3 regions of the Micromonospora globbae genome follow, and region 1 is predicted to be linked to each of the others. Evidence: riboswitches for the same ligand, from Rfam matches in the RefSeq annotation. Region 1 holds a riboswitch; each other region holds the start of a gene.
The links. A riboswitch is a leader RNA that binds a small molecule or an ion and turns the genes downstream of it on or off. The one in region 1 is predicted to bind S-adenosylmethionine.
Positions count from the first base shown of each region.

Region 1 (6,284 bases):
CATGGCGGAACTGGCCGACGGGCCGTGGCGGGACCCGGCGCTGGCGGGACGGCTGCGCGCCGAGGCCACGGCGCTGCGGGACCGGTTCAACCGCGACTTCTGGCTGCCCGAGCGGGGCGGCTACTACGCCGTCGGGCTGGACGGCGACGGGCGCCCCATCGACTCGATGACGTCGAACATGGGGCACCTGCTGTGGAGCGGCATCGTGCCGCCGGAGCGGGCGGAGCTGGTGGCCGCCCAGCTGATGTCCGACGAGATGTTCTCCGGCTGGGGCGTCCGCACCCTCTCGACCGCCGACCGTGGCTACAACCCGATCGGGTACCACCTCGGCACGGTCTGGCCGCACGACAACGCCATCCTCGCCGCCGGTCTCGCCCGCTACGGCCGCCACGCCGACGCGCAGCGGATCGTCTCGGCGATGCTGGAGGCGTCGTCCTACTCCGAGCACCGGCTGCCCGAGGCGCTCTCCGGCTACGACCGCGCGTTCGGCCGGCGGCCGGTCCCCTACCCCACCGCGTGCAACCCCCAGGCGTGGGCCAGCGGGGCGCCGCTGCTGTTCCTGCGGACGCTGCTCGGGCTGGACGCGGTCGACGGCCGGCTCGTCGTCGACCCGCACCTGCCGGAGTCGTTCGGCACCGTGCGGCTGCTCGGCGTGCCCGCGGCCGGTCGCCGCTGGAACGTGCTCGCGGAGGGCACCCGGGGAGAGGTCCACCCCGCCGACTGACCGGGCACACCCGGCGGACCGTGACACCACACCGGCGGTGCCCGACGCGAGCCCGCCTCGGCCGCGCCGACCGAGGTCCCGGCCACTGTGAGCGGCCCGGACCGGCTATGGCGCGTACTGGCCCATCCGATCGCGGACCGGGGGCGCCACCTCGTCGACCGTCACGCCGGTACGGCGGCCCAGACCGCTGAGGCGCAGCAGCGCGGGAGTGAGGACGAACAGGCCGACCGCGAGGGCCGCGACCGCGACCAGGGCCCCGCGCAGTCCTACGGCGTCGGCCCACAGTCCGACGTAGACCGGACCGGCCAGGAACCCGAGGTAGGACACGGTCGTGACGACCGACGTCGCGCGGCCCCGGTGGGACTCGTCGACGTTCCGCGACACGATGCCGACGAGGGTGGGGAACAGCACGGCGGTACCGGCAGCGGCCACCGCGAGACCCACCCCGGCGACGAGCAGCGTGGGTGCGACGGCGATGAGGGCCGTCCCGGCCGCGGCGGCCGACGCGCCGGCGAGGAGGACGGCGCGAGCGTGGGCGGCCTTGAGGCCACCGGTGGCGAACCGCGTGACCGCCACCGTGCCCGCGAAGACCGCGGGTGCGACGGCGCTGAGTCCCGGGCCGGAACCGAGCTCGTCGTGGGCGAAGACGGCGCTCCAACTCTGGTGCGCGTTCTCGGTGGCGAACGCGAGCGCGCCCAGCACGCCGACGAGCAGGAACGGGACGACCCTCCACCGGTCGGACGGCGCCGGATCCGCCCCGGTGCGGTGCTCCGGACCGGACGCCGGCTCCGCGGCCCGGTCGACGCCGGACGGCAACGTCCTGAGCAGGGCGGCGCCGGCGAGCAGTGAGAGAACGGCCACGGCGGTGAACGGGACCGCGAGCGGCAGCGACGCGGCCGATGCCACGCCGGTGGCGAGACTCGCGAGGACCACGAGGCTGGAGAAGACACCGTGGGCGCGGGTGATGACAGGACGACGGGCGGTCTGCTCGGCGCGTCCGGCGACCGCGTTCATGGCTACGTCGGCGGCTCCGCTGACCGCGCCGACGACGGCCAGCCCCACGCACAGGCTCGCCAGGTTCACCGCGGTGAGCGCCAGCCCGGCGCCGACGACGCCGAGGGCCCCGACGAGCACGGCCGCCACCCGCAGCCCCCATCGGTCGAGGGCCCTGCCCGCGGCCAGCATCGCGGGAAGGGCGCCGGCGCCCACGAACAACAGCGCGAGGCCGAGCTGACCGTCACCGATGCCCGCCTGGTGCTGGACCCTGGGCACGGAGGCACCCCAGACCCCCCAGAAGGAACCGAAGGCGGCGAAGGCCACGAGCGCCGCGACGATCAGGTGGCGCGGCGGGCCGCTGGGTGTCCGTGTCATCTGTGTAACGATACACATGCTCGGCTAGGCTGGCATCGTGGAATCACCCGTCGGCTCGAAGCGGGTGACCCTCGCGCAGGTGGCCGAACTGGCCGGCGTGTCGGTCATGACCGCCTCCTACACGTACAACCAGCCGAGCCGGGTGTCGGAGCGGTCCCGGTCCAAGGTGCTCGCCGCAGCGGCCCAGCTCGGATACGCCGGCCCCGACCCGAGTGCCCGGTCGCTGCGCCGGGGCAGCACCCGCACGCTGGGTGTCGTGATGGGCGAGCACCTGAGCTACGCGTTCGAGGATCCGGAGGCGGTGTCCTTCCTCGCGGGGATCGCCGGTGTCTGCGCCGACCGCGGCTACGGCATGACGATCCTGCCGATCACCGGCGCCGCCGATGACGTCCTGCGCGTCACGGGCGCCGCCGTCGACGGCTTCATCGTGTGGACCACGTCGGACGACGATCCGGTCCTGGCAGCCGTCCGGGCGACGAAGCGTCCTGCCGTTGTCCACGGTGGGCCGGCGGTCCCCGGGTTGGGCCTGGTGAGCATCGACAACCGGGCGGCGGCGTGCGCGGTCGGCGCCGTCGCCTTCGCGGGTGCCACCCGTCCGGCGGTGCTGAGTTTCCCGCTCTCCCGCGAGCGGATCAGCACGATCACCCGCGGCTCGGGCATCGCCGATGTCCTCTTTCCGGTGACGCGTGAGCGTCTGGAGGGCTACCGGCAGGCGGCCGAGGAGGCCGGCATCGCGTGGCGGGACGTCGTCGTCGCGGTGTGCTCGCGCAACGACGCGGCCGACGCCGAGCGGACCGCCGCGACCCTGCTGGCGTCCGCCGAGCCGCCCGACGCGATCGTCGCGATGAGCGACCAACAGGCGGCCGGCGTCCTCCGCGCGGCCCGGGCCGCCGGTCGCGCCGTCCCCCACGAGGTGGCGGTGACCGGGTGGGACGACTCGGCGTTGGCCGCACAGCTCGGGCTGACGACCGTCGCGCAATCCCTGCGCGAGCAGGGAGCGGCCTGTGCGCAGGCCGCACTGGGTGGTCGGACGCCGGTATCCCGGACCGCGCCCTGGTCCGTCGTCCGCCGAGGCAGCACCCGCCCGTGATCGGCGGCGCCACCGCGACCTACGGCTCGCCAGCGCCGTCCACGGCGTCGACGTCGATCCGCCAGAGGTCGTTGAAGGCGATGCTGTCGAAGAAGGCGGTGGCGTCGACGACCTTGCCGTCGCGGAAGGTCAGGAACCAGGCGTACGTGTTGGCGTACGTGGCGCCGGTGACGGTCACCCCGGCGCCGTCCCAGAGCACCACGACCGTGCCGGCGTCGGCGTCCTCGTAGATCGCCCGGACGGTCACCGGGCGGAACGGCGTGTCCGTGCCGAACCGCGCGTTGAACGGCCGCAGCACCTCGCTCACGAACTCCTCGGCCGTGTGGTACGTCCGGGCCGCCGCCGAGTTGCCGACGATCTCCCAGCGCATGTCGGGGGCGAAGATGTCCGTGATGCCGCCGGTGCCCGCGGACCAGTCCGCGAAGGCGCGGGCGACGATGTCCCGGTTGGCCGTCATGGCGACCACCTCCCTGCCCGCCGCCGCCCGGCGGGCCCGCCGGCATCATCCCACCGCCGCGCCCGCCCGGAATCCGACCGGCGGGCGGTGTCAGCTCCGCCGGCGGGCGCGGGACGTGGCCCGGGCGTTGGCCTTCTCGATGGCCCGGACGAGATCGTCCTTCGCCATGTCCTGCGGACGCGCGATGCCGACCTTCCGGGCCACCTCGTCGAGGTGGCCCTTGCTGGCGTTGGCGTCCACGCCCTGCGCGGTGTCCCGGGGCCGCGAACGGGACGCGGGGGTGCCCAGCTCGGCCTGCGGGTCGGACGGGCCGGGGTGCTCCTTGGGCTCCCAGTGGTCGCCCACCTTCTCGTGGGTGTGCTTCAGCGAGGCGAAGGCCGTGCGGTGGGCCCGCTCCCCGTCGCCGTAGGTCTCCTCGGCCGACTCGAGCGTCTTCTTGTACGTCCGCACCGCCTTGTCGTCGGAGCGGGCGACGGTCGAGGGCACGTCCGGACGCATCCGTTCGGCCTGCTCGTGCTTGTCGGTCACGGCGCGCTCCTCCCCCGGCGGTGCTCGTGTCCGCCGGGTACCCGGTCCCGGCCGGACCACACCGGCGGACCGGGGCAGGACCGGGCGCCGCGCCGCCCGGTCCGGCGGGACCCGACCCGGTGACGTCGCGCCCCGACAAGGCCGCCCGCCGCCCGGTCCCGCGGGACCCGACCCGGCGCCGTCGCGGCTCGACCCGCCGTCGCGTGAGGGTGGTCATATCGGCTGGACGATGCCCGGCGGTGGGCTGCTAGCCTCTGCGCAGGTCATGAGCGCCAGCGCGTAGCCCCGGCTTGCTGGCCGGCAACCCTCCTCCGCGGTGGGGTGCCCCGGGTGAGGACCGGGCACCGGAGCGACATCCGGTGCAAGCGTGGCCTGGTTCCCAGGTCAGCAACGACCCAGGAGAGCCAATGTCGTGTGAGCACACCATCCCGTCCGTCGGCCTCGGCGCGCCCGACGCGTCCGATCGCTGGCCGCTGTCGCCGCGTCTGACCCGGCGCCGACACGTCGACATGATGTGGGTGTGCAGCGCCGCCTGTCCGCGCGGCGCCCGGCGCTGACGGCGCCCCTTCCCGCCACACCGATCCGTCCAGCGGCCCACCCGTCGGGTGCGCCGTCGGCGGCGCACGCCCGTGCCCCGCCGTTGACCGACTCCGGAGACACCTGTGCGAATCCTTCCTGCCCTGACCCGGCTGGCCGCCCTCGGCGCGGCCGCGATCCTCGGCGCCGCCACCCTCACCGCCTGCGGCGACGGCTCCTCGTCCGGCGCCGCCGACAACCCGTACCACCTGCTCCAGCCCGGCGTGCTGCGCGCCGGCACGCTCACCGACGCCCCGCCGAACGTGTACCTGAAGGACGGCGAGTTCACCGGCTTCGACAACGACCTCCTGCGCGCGGTCGCTGGCAAGATCGGCCTGAAGGTCGAGTTCGTGGCCACCGACTTCTCCGCCCTGCTCTCGCAGGTCAACAACCGCAAGTTCGACGTGGGCAGCTCCTCGATCACCATCACCGAGGCGCGGAAGAAGACCGTCGACTTCGGCAACGGCTACGACTTCGGCTACTTCGGACTCGACGTGCCCGCCGGTTCCCCGATCCGCAGCTTCGACGAGCTGCCGGGCAAGCGTGTCGTCGTCGTGCAGGGCACCGTCCAGGACGACTACGCCACCAGCAAGGGCCTCGACCCCGTGCGGGTGCCCGACTACAACGGCGCGATCAACCAGCTCAAGGCCGGCACCGCGGACGCCTGGATCGCCCCGGCCGAGATCGGCGACAAGTCGGCCGCGGACAGCGGCGGGAAGATCGTCGTGGCCGCGAAGCTGCTGAGCCCCGCGCCGACCGCGTACGCGGTGGCGAAGGGGAACGACGCCCTGCGCGAGGCGCTCAACAAGGGCCTCGACGAGGTCATCGCCGACGGCACGTGGAGCCGGTTGCAGGCCCAGTACTACCCGGGCCGGCCGATCCCCGAGGACTTCAAGCCGGGCAGCGGCACGGTGGCGGTCCCCGCGGCGCCGAGCGCGTCGGCGTCGGCGGCGTCCTGACGGAAGAAACGAACGAGCGGAGCGGTAGGAGACACGGCCGATGGATCCGTTGCGCACCCTGTGGGAGACCTTCTTCGACTGGGAGTCGATGCGCGAGGCGCTGCCCGAGATGCTCACCGTCGGGTTGCCCAACACGCTGATCCTCGCGGTCTCCGCCGCCCTGCTCGGCTCGGTGCTGGGCATGCTGCTGGCCATCGCGGGCATCTCCCGCACCCGGTGGCTGCGCTGGCCGGCCCGCGTCTACACCGACGTGTTCCGGGGGCTGCCGGCCGCCGCGACCATCCTGCTGATCGGCGTCGGCCTCGCGCCCCTCGGCATGCAGGTGTGGGGGCCGAACCCGTACCCGCTGGGCATCCTGGCGCTCTCCCTGATCGCCGCCGCCTACATCGGAGAGATCTTCCGCTCCGGCATCCAGTCGGTGGAGGCGGCCCAGTTGGAGGGCGCCCGGGCCCTGGGGTTCTCCTGGGGCGAGGCCATGCGGGTGGTCATCATCCCGCAGGGCGTACGCCGGGTCCTGCCGGCCTGGGTCAACCAGCTCATCGCGTTGATCAAGGACTCCAGCCTCGTCTACTTCCTCGG
Region 1 is NZ_CP108084.1:1,237,261-1,243,544, reverse strand. It holds gene OG994_RS05515 (amylo-alpha-1,6-glucosidase) at 1-724, shown strand, start outside; gene OG994_RS05510 (MFS transporter) at 830-2,095, opposite strand; gene OG994_RS05505 (LacI family DNA-binding transcriptional regulator) at 2,133-3,185, shown strand; gene OG994_RS05500 (nuclear transport factor 2 family protein) at 3,205-3,642, opposite strand; gene OG994_RS05495 (ChaB family protein) at 3,733-4,140, opposite strand; SAM riboswitch class IV at 4,432-4,544, shown strand; gene OG994_RS05490 (ABC transporter substrate-binding protein) at 4,833-5,705, shown strand; gene OG994_RS05485 (amino acid ABC transporter permease) at 5,746-6,284, shown strand, end outside.

Region 2 (6,284 bases), 2.1 Mb from region 1:
GGGAAGCGGGCCCGCAGCAGCCAGCCCACCGAGGGCGCCAGCAGGGCCGAGAGCAGCAGCGCGATGGCGAGCGGGATGATCACGATGCGGACGGTGCTGACGATCCTCAGCAGCGCCCAGGCCACCAGGCCGATCACGATCAGACGCCACGACCAGGCGGCGGCGATCCGCAGCCCGTGCGGCACCTCGGCGTCGTCCCGGCTGGTGGTGCTGCCCGGTGAGGGGGCCGGAGCCTCCGCGCCGACGACCGTGGCGGTCGGCGGGGCCACGGGACCGGGCGACGTCGGCGACGCCACTCCGCCCTCCTCGTGCTCGCCTTCGGACGCGACCCGCCGGGACCGCACGGACGCCCGTCCCGACTCGTACGCCCGGCGCAGCCGGTCGCGAATCCGCTCGAAGCGGCTCAAGCGCACCTCCTGGCAAGACGGCCGGCCCACGGCGACAGGGCGGACAGCATACGCCGACCCTCCGTCACGATAGGCCGGTTCCGCTACATTGCCCCGGTCACCGACCCGGCAACCACCGGGTTCCGGGCCGGGCGCGACACGGTAGCGTCTGCGGCGTGACCGCCGACAAGAATCTCGACTCCGGCCTGCCGATTCGCCTGCTGCACGACCGGGTGCTGGTGCGGATGGAGGGGAGCGAGGGCGAGCGCCGCTCCAGCGCCGGCATCGTGATCCCGGCGACCGCGGCGGTGGGCAAGCGCCTGGCCTGGGCCACCGCCGTCGGAGTGGGTCCGAACGTCCGCTCCATCGTCTCCGGCGACCGCGTCCTCTTCGACCCCGACGACCGCTCCGAGGTGGAACTGCACGGCCAGGGCTACGTCATGCTCCGCGAGCGCGACGTGCACGCCGTCGCCGCCGAGCGGATCGAGAACAACGCCACGGGTCTCTACCTCTAGCAGGGGCGAAGACGCCGCCGACGTCGTTTGCACCGCTCCCCGCCGGGAAGCCAGGGCGCACCACCGGCCCTGGGGAGGGACGATGCCCGAATGGATCAGGAAGCTGTTGTTCTGGGGCTTCATCGCGTTCCTGATCTACTTCATGGCGTTCCGGCCGGACGGCGCGGCGAACATCTTCAAGGCGATCGGAGCGGGGCTCGTGGCGATGTTCCAGGGTCTCGGTGACTTCCTCACCAGCCTGATGACCTGACGGGCGCCGCCCGCCGACCGCGACGCCCGCGACCGGTCGGTGCCGGCTCGCACACCGGCGCCGACCGGATCAGGCGTGCCCCGGCCAGCCCGGCCGCAGGTTGGGCCAACCGGGAGGGTTGTGCACCGGCGGCGGGGCCGCCAGCACCACGGGGATCGGCACCACGGGCTCCTCGGGAGCCTCCACGGTCCGCTGCGAACCGTCGGGGAACCGCAGGTGGTAGCGGTCGCCGTCCCACACGCCGGCGGGTGCCTGCGGATCGCGACCCACGAAGAACGACCGGTACGCGGTGATCGCCTCGAGCAGCTCCCGCTCCTCCCGCGCCGTCCGTTCCCGGTCGGTCGCCTTGCGGTCCAGGCCGCGCAGCGACCCGTCCCGCAGCAGCGCCAGCCGGGTGGCCGCGAACTGGTAGCCGCGCATGGCCCGGACACCCGCGTCCCCGGCGACCCGGCGCGCCCAGGCGCGGGCCGCGTGCCGGCGGCCGAGGCTGCTGAGCGCCGCGACCTCGGGCGGGCTGAGCCAGCCGGCCCGGACGTAGTCGGGCAGCCGCCGTTCGGTGAGCCGTCCCTCCCACGCCCGCAGCCACAGCGCCAGCCCGACCATGCCGAAGAAGATCGGGACCATCACCCCGATGAAGCCGTACAGCATGATCACCGCCTGGCCGGTGACCTGGGTGAGCGTCGGCAGCAGGTTCCAGGTGCCGTGCAGCATCATGGCCAGCAGCAGCCCCGCGATCGGCGCCAGTACGCGCACCCGGCGGTCGGCAGTGCGGGCGGCGATGCCGAGCCCGACGCCGGTCATCGAGGTGAACAGCGGGTGGGCGAACCCGAACAGCAGGATCCGGACGATGAAGATGGCGATGACCTGCTGCGCCCCGGTCGCCGGCCCGAACCGCTCCGCACCGGACGCGAAGCCGTAGCCGCCCAGGTAGAGGATGTTCTCGACCATGGCGAAGCCGACCGCGGACAGACCGCAGTAGACCAGCCCGTCGGTGATGCCCGACCACTCCCGCCGCCGGAAGACCAGCAGCAGGATGGGCCCGAGCGCCTTGGTCAGCTCCTCGATGAACGGCGCCACCAGCACACCGGTCAGCGGGGCGGGGAGCCCCGCGTCGGCGAAACGGCCGGCCGCGAAGTCGTTCACCGTCAGCGAGGCGGCCGTGGAGACGAAGGCGCCCCAGGTGAAGCAGAAGATCAGGTACTTCAGCGGTTCCGGCTCGTACCGGTCGAGCCAGAGGAAGCAGGCCACCAGCACCGGAACCGGCAGGATGGCGGCCACCACGCCGATCAGCAGCGCCTGGAGGCCGAGGCTCTCGCCCAGGGTGAAGACCATGAAGACCGCGCAGGCGGCGATGAGGAGCACCACCCCGGCGAGCACCAGGAACCGCCGCCAGCCCAGCCGGCGCAGCGGCATCCGCGGCGCGGCACCGGGTGGGGCGGACGGCACGGGCGGCGGCGCGCCGCCGGGCGGGGTGTCGGCCATGCGGTCAGCGTAGTCACCCCCGGCCGGCTGGTTCCCGGGCATCGGCGCCCGTTATGCTGCGGCAAGGTCACGAGCGCCAGCGTCAAGCCCCGGCTTGCTGGCCGGCAACCCTCGTCGAGTTCGCGGTGGGGTGCCCCGGGTGATGACCGGGCCCGGCCCGAACCGCGCGCCGGGCAAGCGCGGACCCCGTCCCGACGCCGCCCGGGGTCCCTGACCCCGGAGGTTCCGGCATGTCCGTCACCCTCGTGTCCCCGTCCGCCGCCCCGACGACCGTCGCGCCCGCCGCCGGGCCGCTCGACGTCCTCGGCGTACCCGGCGAGATCAACCTCGACTACGCGGCCACCGCGCCGTGCGCGCGGGCCGCGGCCGACGCGGTCGCCGAGCTCCTGCCGTGGTACGCGAGCGTGCACCGCGGCGCCGGCGCGCTCTCCCGCCGCTGCACCCTCGCCTACGAGCGGGCCCGGCAGACGGTCGGCGACTTCTTCGGCGCCCGCGCCGACGACCACGTGATCTTCACCCGCAACACCACCGACGCGCTGAACCTGCTGGCCCGGTCGCTGCCCCCGGGCACCACGGTGGTCACGTTCGCCAGCGAACACCACGCGAACCTGCTGCCCTGGCCGCGCGGCTCGGTGCGGCTGCCGGTGCCGGCCGACGCGGGTGGGGCCGTGCGCGCGCTCGACGCGGCCCTCACGGAGCTGCGCCGGGCCGCGAACCCGGGCCTGCCGGTGCTGGTCGCGGTGACCGGGGCGAGCAACGTGACCGGCGAGCGCTGGCCGGTGTCCGAGCTGGCGCGGGTGGCCCGGCGGCACGGGGCACGGATCGCGCTGGACGCCGCGCAGCTCGCCCCGCACGCCCCGGTCGACCTGCTCGCGCTGGACGTCGACTACCTCGCCGTGTCCGGCCACAAGCTCTACGCCCCGTTCGGCGCCGGGGTCCTGATCGGGCGGGCCGACTGGCTCGACGCGGCCCCGCCGTACCTGGCCGGTGGCGGGGCCACCCAGCGCGTCGGCGCGGGCACCCACGAGGTCACCTGGGCCGTCGGACCGGCGCGGCACGAGGGAGGCACCCCGAACCTGCTCGGGGCCGTGGCGCTCGCCGCGGTCTGCGCGGCGCTCGCCGACGCCGACCGGGCCGCCCTGCACGAGCACGAGCAGCGTCTGCTGGCCCGGCTGCGAGACGGCATCGCCGCCCTGCCGCACGTGGTGGAGCTGCGCACCTTCGGGCCGGACGCGCCGCGCGTGGGCATCGTCTCGTTCGTGGTGGCCGGCCGGGACTCCGCGGAGGTGGCCGCCGAGCTGGCCCGGGAGCACGCCGTCGGGGTGCGGGACGGCCTGTTCTGCGCGCACCCGCTGGCCCGCCGGCTGCTCGCCGAGGCGGCCGCCCGGACGGGCCGGCGGGACCTTCCACCGACGGCGGTGCGGGCCAGCATCGGCCTGGGCAGCACCCGGGAACACGTGGACCGTCTGCTCGCGGCCCTCGCCACCCTCGTCTGAGGCAGGTCAGCCGACGGGAGGCGCGGTGGGCGGCTTCGTCCGGCCCTCGTCCGGTTCGGGCCGCTCACCCCGGGGCGTCTCCTGTTCGCCGAACGACTTCCGGATCAGCCGGTTCGCCTCCTCCTGCTCGATGCCGGAGGCCACCAGGAGGTCGCTGGCGGCGGTGCGGATCTGGGCGACGACCACGCTGCCGGAGAAGCCCACCCCGTGGCCGTACGCCCGGCCGGCCTCGCTCACGGCGCGCAGCGCCCGCTCCCGGGCCTGTTCCGGCTCGTCGCCCACGGAGAACTCGTGCCGGAGCAGGCGGACCGCCTCGGCGAGATGGGCCACGGCGTCCGGCATCGGGTCGGGGATCGGCTCCTCGTCCTCGATGAGGGTGACCGAGCGCCGGATGAGGGTGCCGCTGTTCCGCATCGCCCGGTCGATCGGCTCGGCCGCCTCCGCGTAGTGGGTGAGCTCGTTGCGGCGGTGCCAGCGGGCCGGCGACAGCGTGGCGGTCTCCTTCGCCCCCTCGATCGCCTCGTTCAACATCGCCAGCTCGCCCTGGTTTCTGCGCAGCCGGTCCAGCGCCTGCTGCACGCGCTGCCGGTCGCGCGTACGCAGCCCCTCGGCGGCGGCGTCGAGCTGGTTGGCGAGCAGGTCCAGCGCCGGCCGGGCGGCGCGGTTGAGCACGCGCAGCGGGTTGAGCGGCAGCAGGATCGCGGTCACCAGCAGCGCGATCCCGCCGCCCAGGAAGGCGTCCACGAACCGGGGTATCTCCAGGTTCTGGGTGGACGGGGTCAGCGTCACGATCAGCACGGCAGTGGCCGCCGCCTGGATGACGATCGCCACGCTCGCCCCGGCGAAGATCGTGAGGATGATGGCCAGTGTGACCACCGCTCCGAGCTGCCACGCCCCGGTGCCGAGCACGTAGATGATCCCGTCGCCGACCGCCACGCCGACCGCCACCCCGACGATCAGCTCCACGGTCCGGCGGAAGCGCTGGCCGACCGAGGCGGCCAGGGTGCCGACCGCCGAGATCGGCGCGAAGACCGGCTGCGGGTTGTTCAGCAGCCGGTGCGACACCAGGTACGCGAGCGCGGCGGCGAGCCCGGCCTGCACGGCCAGTCCCGCGGCCATGCGGACCCGGTGCAGCCGGTCGTGCAGGGTCGCCTTGCTGATCTCCCGCGCCTGGCCCACCGCCTCGGCGATGCGCGCGCTGTCGACGTCGGTGAGCCCACGGCGCAGCTCCCGTGGGCGCACGCGCCACAGCCGTCTGCGCTCCCGGGCCTCCGCCATGCCGGCTACTACCCGAGTCACGCCGGGTGAATCCTCGGTCCCGCGGCGCGTCGGCCGATGCGGCAGACTCGGCGGGTGGCCGAGCTTCTGGACCGGTGGCGGGCGGCGGCCCGGGGCGCCGGGGCGACCCGCGAGACGGACCTGACCGGCACCGGGGAGGACCTGGTGCGCCGCTGGCGGGAGCCGCACCGGCACTACCACACGTGCGACCACCTGCGGGCGGTGCTGGACGTCGTCGACCGGTACGCCGACCTGGCCGGGCGGCCGGACCTGGTGCGGCTCGCCGCCTGGTACCACGACGCCGTCTACGACCCCCGGGCGGCGGGCGACGCCAACGAGCGGGACAGCGCGGCGCTCGCCGTGCGCGTCCTCACCGGTCTCGGGCTGTCGGGCGCCGCCGTGGACGAGGTCCGCCGGCTGGTGCTGCTCACCGCCGGGCACGTGGTCGGGCCCGGGGACGCCGACGGCGCCCTGCTCTGCGACGCCGACCTCGCCGTGCTGGCCGCGGCGCCCCCGGTGTACGACCGGTACGCGGCCGCGATCCGGCGGGAGTACGCGCACGTGCCCGACGCCGACTTCCGGGCCGGCCGGGCACGGGTGCTCACCGCCCTGCTCGCCCTGCCCGCGCTGTTCCGGACGCCGCCGCTCGCGGCCTGGTGGGAGCGGCCGGCCCGGGCGAACCTGCACCGCGAGTTGGCGGCGCTGACCGCGCCCGGCTGATCATTTGGTGCCACGGCACGCCGGCGCGGCCGACGACGGGTGACGGTGGCGGCCGGTCAGGGTCGTACGAGGTGCTTCGGGCGGCGCAGCCCGGCCTCCCGGAGCAGGCGGACCAGCTCCCGGCTGGGCACCACCCGCGCGCCGAGCCAGACGGCCA
Region 2 is NZ_CP108084.1:6,047,973-6,054,256, reverse strand. It holds gene OG994_RS27600 (AI-2E family transporter) at 1-407, opposite strand, end outside; gene OG994_RS27595 (GroES family chaperonin) at 563-901, shown strand; gene OG994_RS27590 (hypothetical protein) at 984-1,151, shown strand; gene OG994_RS27585 (PrsW family intramembrane metalloprotease) at 1,221-2,675, opposite strand; SAM riboswitch class IV at 2,699-2,819, shown strand; gene OG994_RS27580 (aminotransferase class V-fold PLP-dependent enzyme) at 2,864-4,129, shown strand; gene OG994_RS27575 (FUSC family protein) at 4,136-5,407, opposite strand; gene OG994_RS27570 (HD domain-containing protein) at 5,483-6,127, shown strand; gene OG994_RS27565 (DUF4031 domain-containing protein) at 6,184-6,284, opposite strand, start outside.
Region 2: another riboswitch for S-adenosylmethionine. It lies ahead of OG994_RS27580 (aminotransferase class V-fold PLP-dependent enzyme); the one in region 1 lies ahead of OG994_RS05490 (ABC transporter substrate-binding protein).

Region 3 (6,284 bases), 2.1 Mb from region 1:
CTCGGTGCACCGGAAGATCAAGACGTACAGCCACGGCATGCGGCAGCGCCTCGCCATCGCGCAGGCCATGCTGGGCCTGCCCCAGCTGCTGGTGCTCGACGAGCCGACCGACGGGCTCGACCCGCCGCAGATCGCCGAGATGCGCCGGGTGCTCCAGCGCTACGCCACCGACGGCCGGGCCGTGCTGGTCTCCAGCCACCTGCTCGCCGAGGTGGAGCAGACCTGCACCCACGCCGTGGTGGTCAACAAGGGCCGGATCGTGGCGTCCGGGCCGGTCGCGGAGATCGTCGGCGAGTCGCCGAGCGTCCTGTTCGAGGTGAGCGACCCGGCGGCGGCGCGGGCCGTGCTGGACGGGCTCGACGGCGTGCGGGTGCTGCCCGAGAGCGACGGGCAGCTCGTGGTGGACACCAACGGCACGGCCCGCAGCGAGGTGGTGGCCGAGCTGGTCCGTGCCGGCATCGGCGTGGACCGGGTGGTGCCGCGGCGCCGCCTGGAGGACGCGTTCCTCGCCCTGGTGGGCGAGAGTTCGCGGGGAAGTGGGGACCGCTGATGAGCAATTCCACCGTGGGCGCCGCCCCCGGCTACCGGCCGTCGGCCACGCTCCCGTTCGCGGCCGAGTTCCGGCGCCAGGCGGCCCGCCGGCGTACGCAGCTGGCGCTCGGGTTCATGGTGCTGCTGCCGCTGATCATCCTGATCGCGTTCCAGTTCGACGCCGGGGACGACGACAACGGCGGTGGCGAGTTCGCCAGCCTGATCTCGTTCGCCACCTCGGGTGGGCTGAACTTCACGCTGTTCACCATCTTCGTGTCCGCGTCGTTCCTGCTCGTCGTGGTGGTGGCGCTGTTCTTCGGCGACACGGTGGCGAGCGAGGCGAGCTGGGGGAGCCTGCGGTACCTGCTCGCCGTGCCGGTGCCCCGGGCCCGGCTGCTCACCGTGAAGCTGCTCGTCGCGCTCGCGTACTCGGCGTCGGCCCTGCTGCTGCTCGCCGGCACGGCCCTGCTCGCCGGCACGCTGCGCTACGGCTGGTCGCCGCTGCGCAGCGCCGTCGCCGCCGAACTGCCACCGGGGAAGGGGCTGCTGCGGCTGCTGGCCGTGCTCGGCTACCTGGCGGTCGTCCTGCTGGTGGTGGCGGGCCTGGCGTTCCTGCTGTCGGTGAGCACCGACGCGGCGCTCGGCGCGGTCGGCGGCGCGGTGCTGCTCTGGATCCTCTCCAGCATCCTGGACCAGATCACCGCGCTCGGCGGGCTGCGCGCCTTCCTGCCCACCCACTTCAGCACCGCGTGGCTGGGTCTGCTCTCCACGCCGATGCAGACCGACGACGTGGTGCGCGGGACGATCTCCTCGATCAGCTACGCGACGCTGTTCTGGGCGCTCGCGTACTGGCGCTTCACCCGCAAGGACGTCACCTCGTAGCGGGCCGCGCCCTCACACCCGGCCGTCGGGCGTGACGGCCACCGACGGCGCGCCGCTCGGCCGCGACGGCGCGGGCGGTTGCGCGGGCGTCGCCGGCTCCGCGCGCTTCCAGGCGCTGACGCCGATCCGCCCCGTGTTGCCCAGGTCGATGGGCCCGTCCGGGTCGACGGCCTGGGCGGGCCGGCCGTCGGCCGGCGCCACGTCCAGGTACGCGCCGTTCGTCGGCGCCCCGGTCGAGTCGGTGAACGTGTTGCGCCAGAGGACGGCGGCCGTGGCGCGATCGCCGGGGCGGAGCGTGAGCGGGCGGGGCGGCGCGTCGAAGCCGGAGGTGATCCCCTTCGCACCGTCGACGACCGTGAGGGTGATCGGCTGGCGCTGCTCGTCGCGTACGACGAGCACGGGATAGCCGTTCAGCTCGTAGGGCTCGGTGCCGCAGTTCACCAGCTCGAGGCCGAGCGCCCGCAGGCCCATGGCGGCGTCCGATCCGGTCGAGCGGATGAGCACGCCCGACTCGGGGCAGGTCGCGGGCCCGGCCGGGGTGGCCGTGGGCGTGACCGTCGGCACGGGGGCGGGTGTGGTCGGATCGGCCCCGGCGGTGCAGGCGGCCAGGGGAAGCGCCACGACGAGCGGCAGGCCGCTGAGCAGGAGTCGCAGCCGCGCCGGTCGGGGTGTCACGGGTGCATCCTCTCACCGGCGAGGCGTGTCCGGCCCCGCCGGGTCGCGCCGCGCACCCCGGGCCGGCCCGCGCCGCGCAGCCCGCGCCGCGCCGCGCATCCCGGGTCGGGCCGCGCAATTTCCTGGATGTAGTGGCCTCGACGAGCCGCGGAGACCACTACATCCACGAAGTTGCGTGATCTCGGTGGTTGCGTGGTCCCGGCGGCGCTCGACGAGGTCACCGCCCGCCGGGATCGGCTAGGACGTGACCGCCGGGGCGGCGCGGCTGAGGACGGCGTCGAGCAGCCCGGGGTAGAGGCGGTCGATCTCCTCGCGGCGTAGCCGGACGTAGCGGCTGGTGCCCGCGACACGGGTGCGGGTCAGCCCGGCCTCGCGCAGCACCCTGAGGTGGTGGCTGCGGGTGGCCTTGGAGACGCCGAACTCGAAGGTGCCGCAGGCGTACTCACCGCCCTCGGCGAGTGTCCGCACGATCTGGAGCCGCACGTCGTCGGCCAGGGCGGCGAGCACGACGGTCACCGGCACCTCGCGCAGCTCGGGTTCGTGGATCTCCATGTGACCAGTGTAACCCTTGTTCGACAATACTCGAACAAGGGCATAGTGTCGGTCGGCGTTGGTTCGACGTTACTCGAACATCGGGAGTTCCACTGATGCGTTCCCGCGCTGCCGCCTTCCCCCTGCTCGCCGTGCTGAGCTGGGGAGTCATGTTCCCGGTCCTCGCCAGCGCGCTGGCCCGGGTCGATCCGCTCAACCTGACCACCACCCGGTACGTGCTGGCCACGGCCGTCCTGATCGCGCTCCTGCTGCTCCGGGAGGGGCTGCCGAGCCTGCGCCCGGGGGGTCGGGCGGTCGAGATCGTGTTCCTCGGCGTGGTCGGCTTCGCCGGCTTCAACCTGCTCACCAACCTGGCTCTGGAGCACGCCACGCCGCAGCAGACCGCCCTCTTCGTGGCCACCACGCCGCTGGTGACCCAACTCGTCCGCTGGGCGCGTGACGGCGTACGCCCGCGGCCGGCCCTGCTGGCCCTCTCCCTGGTGGCGCTCGTCGGCGTCGGCCTGGTGATCACCCGCGGCAGCCTGGCCGGGCTCGACCGGTTCGGCGTCGGCGGGCTCATGATGATCGCCGCGGTGCTCGGCTGGGCGATCTACACCCACGGCGGGAGCCGGTTCGTCGGGTGGTCGCCGCTGCGGTACACGACGCTGACCGCCACGGCCGGCACGCTCGCCATGCTCGCCGCCAGCGCCGGCGCCGACCTCGCCGGGGTGCAGCACCTGCCGGCCGCCGCCGACCTCGTGGCGGTCGCGCCGCAGCTGGCGTACGCCGTGATCGTGGCCGCGGTGATCGCGGTGCTCGCCTGGAACACCGGGGTGCGGCGGCTCGGCTCGGCCAACGCGGCGCTGTTCATGAACCTCGTCCCGGTGACCACGTTCGCCGTGCAGATCGCCCGCGGCTACCGGCCCACCGCGATCGAGCTGGTCGGCGCGGCGGTGACCATCGCCGCCCTCGTGGCGGCCAACCTCGTCACCCGGGCCCGGATGGTCTCGCGGCGCTCGGAGCCGGAGGCGACCGCCGTCGCCGACCCGGTGGCGGTCGTCGACCCCGTCGCCGTCGTGGCCCGCTAGGGCCCACGCGCCCCAGGCCCGAGGGGCGTCGTGGTGGCCTCCGGCGGAAGGAGGTCACCACGGTGTCGCAACCCCCGCCGGTCCGATCGGCCGCTCACACCGTGGGAACCCGGGGAGGACGGGCCGGGGCGGGCGAATAGACTCGGCGGCACAACTGAACACCTCATCCAGAGGGGCTGAGGGATACGGCCCGATGACGCCCCGGCAACCACTCCGCACGCTCACCGACGAGCGACGGCGGGGCAGGTGCCAATTCCGTCCCCGCCGCAGGGTGCGATGCGGGGAAAGATGAGAGGACTCTCGACATGACGTCGACCGTCGCCGCGTCCGGCATCGACACCACCGCCAGCCCCGCCCGCGCCCTCGTCTGCCGCGCCTGTCAGGCCCGCTACCCGCTCGCCGCGCAGCACGCCTGCTACGAGTGCTTCGGCCCGCTGGAGGTCGACTACGACAGCGCGGCGCTGGCCCGCGTGACCCGGGAGCAGATCGAGGCCGGGCCGGCCAACCTCTGGCGGTACGCGGCGCTGCTGCCCGCCGGCCAGGACCCGGCCACCCGGGTCACGCTGGACCCCGGCCTCACCCCGCTCGTGGCCGCCCCGCACCTGGCCGCCGAGCTGGGCATCACCGCGCCGCTGTGGGTGAAGGACGACAGCGCCAACCCCACCCACTCGTTCAAGGACCGGGTCGTCTCGGTGGCCCTCACGGCCGCCCGGGCGCTCGGCTTCACCCGCTTCGCCTGCGCCTCCACGGGCAACCTCGCCAACTCGGTCGCCGCGCACGCCGCCCGGGTGGGCGCGCCGTCGGTCGTCTTCATCCCCGGCGACCTGGAGCAGGGCAAGGTGGTCACCACCGCCGTCTACGGCGGCGACCTGGTGGCCATCGACGGCTCGTACGACGACGTGAACCGGCTCTGCGGCGAGCTGGTGGAGACCGACGAGTTCGAGGACACCGCGTTCGTCAACGTCAACGTCCGCCCGTACTACGCCGAGGGCTCCAAGACGCTCGGCTACGAGGTGGCCGAGCAGCTCGGCTGGCGCATCCCCGCGCAGGTGGTGATCCCGATGGCCTCCGGCGAGCTGCTCACGAAGATCGACAAGGCGTTCGCCGAGCTGGTGGAGATCGGGCTCGTCGAGGCGCCGGCCGGCGGCTGGCGGGTGTTCGGCGCGCAGTCGGCGGGATGCAACCCGATCGCGACCGCCCTGCACGCCGGCAGCGACGAGATCGTCCCGGTCAAGCCGACCGGCATCGCCAAGTCGCTGAACATCGGCGATCCGGCCGCCGGCCTGTACGCCCTGGAGGCCGTCCGCCGCTCGGGTGGCTGGATGGACTACGCCGACGACGACGAGATCCGTGCCGGCATCCGCCTGCTGGCCCGGACGACCGGCGTCTTCGCGGAGACGGCCGGTGGGGTCACGGTCGCGGTGCTGCGCAAGCTGGTCGAGGCCGGCAAGCTCGACCCGGCCGCGGAGACCGTCGTCTTCAACACCGGTGAGGGGCTGAAGACCATCGACGCGGTCGCCGGGCAGGTCGGTCCCACCCACCGGATCCGCCCGTCGCTGCGCGCCGCCCGCGACGCCGGCCTCCTCGGCTGAGCGGATCGCCCGGGCGGGGGATCGGACGGATTCGCCGGGTAGCCGGCTTTTCGCTCTCCGTGCGGAAAACCCGCCGCTAAGGACTTGACGGCAGGAACCGGACGGCGCAAGATGCTCCGTGCGGGAGGGCGTATCGCCGAAGACTTTGAGTTCTTGCGACCCAACGCCGGAGGCGTTGTGCGATCGTCCCTCCCGACCAACGTCCGATCGGGCCAGCGGTTTAATCGCTGGCCCGATCGTTTGTGTCCGGGCACCCTCACCGCATGGGCATCACGATCGCGCCGTTCGACGCCGCCGACCCGGCCGCGATCGACGAGGCGTACCGGATCGGGGCGGCGGCCTACGCGGCCGACGTGCCGGACTACCCGCCGTTCTGCCGGCGGCGCTTCGACGGGCTCCTGCACCACCCGACGCCGGGCGCCGACACGCTGTGGGCGCTCGCCCGCCTCGACGGCGTACCCGCCGGCTACCTGGCGCTGGAACTGCCGCAGCTCGACAACACCGAGAACGCCACGGCGGACCTCGTCGTCCACCCGGCCCACCGGCGCCGCGGGGTGGGCCGGGCGCTGCACGAGCACTGCCGCCGCCTGCTCCGCGAGCGGGGCCGCAAGCGGGTCATCGGCATGGCGTTGTCGGCGCTGCCCGGGGGTCCGGAGCGGCCGGAGGCGGGTGGGGCGTTCGCCGCCGCGATGGGCGCACAACCCGCGCTCGCCGGGGTCCGCCGCCGCCTCGACCCCACCGCCGTCGACCAGGGCGCGCTCGACGCGCTGCTGGCCGACGCCCGCGCGAACGCCGCCGGGTACCGCACGGTCCGCTGGCACGGTGCCATCCCCGAGGAGTACGTGGCCGACATCGCCTACCTCGACGGCCGGCTGTCGACCGACGCGCCCATGGGTGACCTGGAGTGGGAGGCCGAGCGGGTCGACGCCGAGCGGATCCGGGGCGTCGAGCGGGCGCTCGCCGCGCGGGGCCGGCGGCAGTACCA
Region 3 is NZ_CP108084.1:6,026,591-6,032,874, forward strand. It holds gene OG994_RS27475 (alpha/beta fold hydrolase) at 1-550, shown strand, start outside; gene OG994_RS27480 (ABC transporter permease) at 550-1,413, shown strand; gene OG994_RS27485 (DUF4232 domain-containing protein) at 1,426-2,088, opposite strand; gene OG994_RS27490 (ArsR/SmtB family transcription factor) at 2,326-2,640, opposite strand; gene OG994_RS27495 (DMT family transporter) at 2,736-3,707, shown strand; SAM riboswitch class I at 3,868-4,002, shown strand; gene thrC (threonine synthase) at 4,013-5,299, shown strand; gene OG994_RS27505 (GNAT family N-acetyltransferase) at 5,563-6,284, shown strand, end outside.
Region 3: another riboswitch for S-adenosylmethionine. It lies ahead of thrC (threonine synthase); the one in region 1 lies ahead of OG994_RS05490 (ABC transporter substrate-binding protein).